2 regions of the Massilia varians genome follow, and region 1 is predicted to be linked to the other one. Evidence: predicted binding sites of a transcription regulator. Region 1 holds the regulator's gene; the other holds the start of a gene.

What was found. The regulator FNR, encoded in region 1, switches genes on or off when oxygen is low (the NO sensors DNR and NnrR bind a similar motif). The targets are predictions, from matches to a motif close to TTGATNNNNATCAA.
Region 2: MasN3_RS19570 (universal stress protein) is a predicted target of FNR. The motif match lies at 1,573-1,586, and genes of this name have one in related genera.

What each region holds. Positions count from the first base shown of each region.
Region 1 covers NZ_AP026966.1:3,736,028-3,739,547, forward strand. Annotated here, with positions in the region: gene MasN3_RS16775 (hypothetical protein) at 1-778, shown strand, start outside; gene fnr (fumarate/nitrate reduction transcriptional regulator Fnr) at 859-1,620, shown strand; gene MasN3_RS16785 (helix-turn-helix transcriptional regulator) at 1,632-2,399, shown strand; gene MasN3_RS16790 (DMT family transporter) at 2,460-3,386, shown strand; gene MasN3_RS16795 (metallophosphoesterase) at 3,383-3,520, opposite strand, start outside.
Region 2 covers NZ_AP026966.1:4,322,925-4,326,444, reverse strand. Annotated here, with positions in the region: gene MasN3_RS19575 (response regulator) at 294-938, opposite strand; gene MasN3_RS19570 (universal stress protein) at 1,034-1,501, opposite strand; gene MasN3_RS19565 (protein phosphatase CheZ) at 1,892-2,728, shown strand; gene MasN3_RS19560 (chemotaxis protein CheA) at 2,728-3,520, shown strand, end outside.

The DNA.
Region 1 (3,520 bases):
GTCCGTCGGGGTCGACCACAACGTGGTCAACGCGGCGGAATCCTCGGCTTTCCTTTCGGGCCCGCTGAGCATCGGCGGCCAGGTGATGCCCGCCGGCGGCTGCTCCTGCGGCGCGGGCGGCATGGCGCTGCCCGCCGATGTGCGCGACTTCGTCTCCCGGCACTGGGTGGAAGGCGTGCCCTGGGAGCTGGCCTCGCAGTACGGCGAGAAGGACGCCCGCCTGCTGCTCGAGTGGCTGGTGGACGAACCGGAACGGCACGAGGAGTTCCTGACCCAGATCGTGGCCACCCTCGGCTACATCGGCAGCGAGATCGCAGTCCAGCCGATGATCGACTTCATCGAGCAGCCGCGCGCCGGTCGCGCCGTGTTCAATGCCAAGAACACGGCCCTGCTGCGTCTCGGCGACCTGGCCAACCGCTCCGGCAGCCGGGCGGCGCTCGACTACCTGGCGCGGGTCGCGGGCGACATGGGCCTGGCGCGCACGCTGGCGGCGCCCCAGGCCACCGCGGAGCTGCAGGCGGCCAAGGCGCAGCATGAGGTGGTGGCGCCGAGCCTCGACACCCTGGCCGCCGAGCTCGCGGTGTCGGCCACCTTCGGGCTGGCGCTGGCCGGCACCGCGCAGGCGCAGCAGGCCGTGGAAGCGCTCAAGGGAGATGCCGACGCCTTCGCCAGCGTGAATCAGGCGGCGCTGGAAGCGGCCGGGATCGCCGCGACCGTGCAGGCCAAGGGACGGCAGGAGTACTACAGGATGAAGGCGCAACACCGGCATCACCTGTAACAGGCTTGCGGTAGGGAAATAAAACCCGCGGACGCGGCCTTTGTCTATAATGGCCGCGTCAGCATTTTCGTTTTCCTGCCATGAACCAACCCATCTCGCTTCCGGGCGAAGCGCCGGTCATCCAGGCCCTCAAGGCCAGCTGCAGCGCCTGCAGCATGCACCAGCTGTGCCTGCCGATGGGGCTCGAGGATGCCGACATCAACCGCCTCGACCAGATCATCGGCCGCCGCCGCCGCCTCGCGCGCGACGAGCGCCTGTACGCCATGGGCGAACCCTTCCGCAACCTGTACGCGGTGCGCTTCGGCCATTTCAAGACCTACCAGGTGAACGCCGCCGGCGAAGCCCAGATCACCGGCTTCCAGATGGCCGGCGAGCTGCTGGGCATGGACGCCATCAGCGGCACCCACCACTGCGACGCCGTGGCCCTCGAGGACAGCGAGGTGTGCGAGATCCCGTTCGCGCGCCTCGAAGAGCTGTTCGGCCACGTCCCCGCCCTGCTGCGCCACTTCCACCGCATCATGAGCCAGGAGATCACGCGCGAGCAGAACGTCATGCTGCTGCTCGGCAATATGCGTGCGGAGCAGCGCTTCGCCGTGTTCCTGGTCAACCTGTCGGCACGCTACGCGGCGCGCGGCTATTCGCCGACCAGCTTCCAGCTGCGCATGTCGCGCGAGGACATCGGCAACTACCTCGGGCTCACCATCGAAAGCATCAGCCGCCTGCTGTCGCGCTTCAAGAAGCAGGGCTGGCTGCAGGTGGACAAGCGCGAGGTCACCCTGCTCGATCCGGCCAGGCTCAAGGCGCTGGCCGCCGGCACCGAGGTCTGCAGCCCGATGGGCTAGGATTGCCCAGGATGGCCGCCCTGCCGCCCGCCCCGCATCTGGATCTGCACCTGCGCAGCTATGGCGCCGCCCGTAGCGCGGACCGCCACGAGTTCGGCCAGCTGGTGCTGCCCGTGAGCGGCGAAGTCGCGCTCGAGATCGAAGGCCGCCAGGCCCGGCTCGATCCGCTGCGCGTGGCGGTGGTGGCGCCGCGCGCCTGGCACTCGCAGTGCAGTGCGGTCGCCAACCAGTCGCTGATCGTCGACCTGGGCCCGGAAACCTTCGCCGCGGGGCCCTGGCAGCGCCTGCTCGAGCAGCCCTTCGGCGCCATCGGTCCGGCCGCCCGCAAGCTGGTCGAATTCATGGGCATCCTGGCCGCCACCCGGCCCCCCGCCCCTTCCATGCTGGCCGGCTGGACGCCGCTGCTGCTCGACACCCTGGCGCTGGGCGCGCCCGCACCGCGCTCGCGCCTGGCCGCCCTGCGGGCCCGCATCGAGGCCGAACCCGGCCTGCCGTGGACCACCGAGGCCATGGCGCGCGTGGCCGGCCTGAGCGTGAGCCGCGTGCATGCCCTGTTTCGTGAGGAGCACGACAGCACGCCCCACGACTGGCTGCTGGACTGCCGCCTGCGCTACGCCTGCGAACGGCTGCGTGCCAGCAAGCGCCCGGTGGCCGAAATCGCGCTGGCGGCCGGCTTTTCCGAGCAGAGCGCCTTGACGCGCGCGATGCGCCGGGCGATGGACAGCACGCCCGCCGCCTACCGGCGCGCGTATCGAGAGAATCTGTCAAAGATCCAGTAGCGGCGGTCAAGAAGCGCGCCGGCATCCGGCCGACAATCTCCCTTCCCACGGAGATCGGCCATGCTGTCACAGATACACACCAGAACCCATACCACGCAACTCGGCATCGGCGCCGGCATCGCCGCGGGCGCCTTCTGGGGCCTGGTGTTCCTTGCCCCGGAGCTGGCGCCCGGCTTCTCGCCGCTGCAGCTGTCGGCGGGCCGCTACCTCGCCTACGGCCTGGTCGCCGCCCTCCTCGTCGCCCGCGCCTGGCCGCGGCTCAGGCGGCGCCTGACCCCGGCCGACTGGCGCGGCCTGGCCTGGCTCAGCCTGGCGGGCAACATCGTCTACTACCTGTTCCTGGCCCAGGCCGTGCAGTTGGGGGGCGTGGCCATGACCTCGATCGTGATCGGGCTGCTGCCGATCACCGTGACGCTGGCGGGCCTGCGCGAACCCGACGCGGTGCCCTTGCGGCGTCTGGCGCCTTCGCTGCTGCTGGGCGGGGCCGGCCTGGCCTGCATCAGCCGGGACGCGCTGGCTTGCCTGGATGGCGGCGCGATCACCGGGCTGTTGTCGGCGGTCGGCGCGCTGCTGTCGTGGACCTTCTATGCGGTCGCCAACCGGCGCTGGCTGGCGCGCCTCGAGGGCATCTCGGCCAAGGAATGGAGCCTGCTGGTGGGGGTGATGACGGGCGCCCAGGCCCTGCTGCTGGCGGCACCGGCCTTCGCGGTCGGCGCCACGCCGCACACGGGCCCCGAGTGGCTGCGCTTCCTGGGCCTGGTGACGGCGGTCGGGATCCTCTGTTCCGTGGTCGGCAACGCCCTGTGGAACCACGCCAGCCGCGCCCTGCCGATGGCCCTGATGGGCCAGATGATCGTGTTCGAGACCGTGTTCGCCTCGCTCTACGGCTTCCTGTGGGAGGCGCGCTGGCCGAGCGGGCTGGAGGCGGCGGCGCTGGTGTTCCTGGCCTCGGGCGTGGCGTCCTGCGCGGCCGTCCACCGTACTTAAATGTCGAGGACGAGATCGGGGCGGAATGCTTCCTGCTCGCCCTTGCTGAGATAGCCGAGCGGATTGGCCAGCACGCGGCAGGACCACGGCCGGCCGGCCTCGATGCCGCTGACCACGTAGTCGTTGGCGCAGTG
Region 2 (3,520 bases), 590 kb from region 1:
GACCACAGGGCGGAGCATGGGGCTCACGCTGGGACTTGGATCGCAAGCAAGTCGAAACGCTGAATTCAGTATGCCAACACGAGTCCGGCACGGATATCAGCGATGGCTGAATATGTAGGTAGGAAGACTGGTAGGCTTGTAGGAATATTCCGACCCATAGTCTGCGGTCACAGAGGGGAGTGATGGCATGGCGGGGCTGAGGGAGCGGCAGTGCGGGGGCCGGGCGGACGTCCCCCGGAAGAGGGCAGGCGGCGGCACAAAACCGCCGCTGGCTTGTCTAAAACTTCTTAAGCCTAGGCTTTCATCGGGGACAGCAGCCGGTGGACCACCGCATACTGGACCATTTCTGACAGGGAGCTCATGCCCATCTTCTGCATGATGCGGGTTTTGTGGGTGCTGACGGTCTTGACCGACAGGTGCAGGCTGTTGGCGATCTCGGTGATCGATTTGCCACCGACGAGGTGCGAAAATACCTCGAATTCGCGGTCCGAGAGCTGTTTATGCAACAACTGCTCATTGGGCGCCATGATATTGAGCGCCAGCTGCTCGGCCACTTCGGTACTGATATAAGGACGTCCCGAGGCCACCTTGCGGATCGCGCCCACCAGCTGGGTGCCCGCGCTTTCCTTGGTGAGATAACCCTGGGCGCCGGCGCGGATCGCCCGCACCGCGTACTGCTCTTCCTCGTGCATGGTGAGAATCAGGATGGCCAGCTTGGGCGCCTCGCTGCGTACCTGGCGGATCAGGTCGACGCCGCTGCGGCCCGGCATCGACAGGTCGAGCAGCAGCAGATCGAAACCGCCCTGCCGTACCTGGGCCAGCACTTCGAAGCCGTTGGTCGCCTCTCCGGCGATCTCGATATCCGGCGCGCCATCGAGGATGCGTTTGAGGCCTTCGCGCATGATCGTATGGTCGTCGGCAATGACGATGCGAATCATAAAACCATCCTTCTCGGTGAAAGCAGCGATGACCGGATCACACTAACACAGGACGGCGGCGGCATTTGTCGCATTTCTTCACGCCGGCCGCGTTCTCAAGCAGGTGCGGGCTCGCTGATCAGGCGGTGCACCAGTACCGGCTTGGTCGTGTGCGACAACACTTTATTGGTGACGCTGCCGAGCAGGAGCTGGCCCCAGCCGCTGCGGCCGTGCGAACCCATGAAGATCAGGTCGCAGCCTTCCTGCTCGGCGACGTCGACGATCTTGAGGGCCGCGGTGTCGGAAAACGCGGTCATGCAGCTGTGCTTCAGGCCCGCCCCGGCGCAGGAGCGCATGATCCTGCCCATGTACTCCTCGCCCATGCGGCGCATCTGCGCCATGTAGTCTTCTTCGCTCGGATAGGAGGGCGGAATGATTTCCACGTACACCGGATACTGGTAATCGGGCGCGACGAACAGGGCCAGCACCTCGGCGCCCATCTGTTGCGCGAATTTGACGCCGGCGCAAGCCGTATGCTGCGACACGGCCGAGCCGTCGGTGGTGATCAGGATTTTGCGGTACATGATGACTCCTCCTATGGCCACGTCATTCTGGGGCGTAGCGGGCGCGGCGGCGATTGCAAGAACGCAAACTGTTGAGCTTGATCAAACTTCGGGTTCTTATCTGTCAGCAACTGCAACAGCATGGTAAGAAGAACCGTCGAGTTACGAAAAACAACACCTCGCTCCCGTAAACATGCAGGAACTCTGCATTTTAATTGTCGCGGAATTAAGTTTCGCTGTCCATTTTGTTGCGTCTCTGTCGCCAAGATTTACCTGTGGCAACTACGCTGCTACACTCGCATGCAGATTTCGATCCATTCCGCGCCGCCGTTTACGCCCGCCCGATGGATGCAGTAATGACCGAATGCACCGCTTGATTGCGAACTTATACACCATGGAGAAGCAGGGATTATGACCGACGCCGCTGACGATTTCGACGCACTATTCGAGGAAGTGGCGGCGCAGCGCGCCAGCGCTCCCGCTGCCGAGCCGGCACCGGCTGCCGGTGCCGCCGGCGCGGACGAAGACGACCTCGAATCCTTGTTCGACCAGGTATCGGCGGCAAGCGCGCCGGCGATCGCCGCCGCCGCTCCGGCAGTTGCAGCGGCCGCCGTGCCGGCCGCGGCCAGCGACGGCGAACACGCCATGTTCGAACGCCTGGGCGGCATCGTGCGCCTGCTGCACGATTCGCTGCGCCAGCTCGGCTACGACAAGGCGCTGACCGAGGCCTCCTCGGCCATCGTCGACGCCCAGGACCGCCTGGAATACGTCGCCACCCTGACCGAACAGGCCGCCAACAAGGTGCTGAACACCCTGGACGACGGCATGCCGGCCCAGGATCTGTTGTCGAAGCAGGCCAAGGACATGGAAACCCGCTGGGCCGACCTGTTCTCGGGCAAGCTGAGCCTGGACGAATTCAAGGCCCTGGCCGGCGATTCGCGCCAGTTCGCCACCGCCGTGAACGAAGCCACCGAAGCCGAGAAGGCGCGCCTGCTCGAGATCATGATGGCCCAGGATTTCCAGGACATCACCGGCCAGCTGATCAAGAAGGTGGTCAAGATCACCCAGACCGTCGAGCACGAGCTGGCGCAGCTGCTGCGCGACCACGCGCCGGCCGACCTGAAGGAAAAGCTGGCGAAGAAAGAGGTGCCGCCCGTGCCCGCGCCGCTGATGCAGGGCCCGTCGGTGCCGGATACGGCACTGAACCAGGACAGCGTTGACGATCTTCTGGCCGATCTGGGGTTCTAATGGACGATATGCTCAAGGACTTCGTCGTCGAGGCGATGGACCTTGCGGTGAATGTTGAAGAACATTTGCTGCGCCTCGAACGCGATCCGGACAACAAGGAAACACTGAATGCGGTGTTCCGCTCCTTCCACACGATCAAGGGCGGCGCCGGCTTCATGGGCCTGCCCGCGCTGGTCGCGGCCTGCCACCTGACCGAAAACCTGTTCGACGCCCTGCGTACCGGCGCCGCGCCGGTGACGCCGCTGGCGATCGAAGCCGCACTCGAGGCCTCGGGCTTCGTGGCGGACCAGCTCAATGACCTGAACAACGGCACCCCGCCGGAAGGACTGGCGTCGATGCCGGAAGACCTCGAACGCATCCTGAAGGACGCGATCGAGGGCAAGGGCGCATCGAGCGCAGCGCCTGCCGCGCCGGTGGCCGTGGCCGCAGCGCCGGAGCCGGTTGCCGCCGCGCCGGCGGCTGCCGCCCTGGTCGCCGCGCCAGGCGCTGCCGGCGACGATGGCCTGGACTGGGTCGGGATGTACAACGCCGTGGTGCCGGCCGGCGCCGCGATCGCGGCGGGATCGGCGCCTGCCGCAGTCGCTGCCGCGCCGGTTGCCGCTGCCGCGCCGGTTGCCGCTGCCGCGGATGCCGCGCCGGCCGCCAAGCAAGGCGGTTGGGACGGCGTCGACCGCCGCCAGAACGACAAGGTCGCCGATGCGCGCGCCGCCGCGGCACCGGCCAAGGACGAAAGCATCCGCATCGATGCAGTCAAGCTCGACGCGCTGCTGGAAGTGGCGGGCGAGTCGGTGC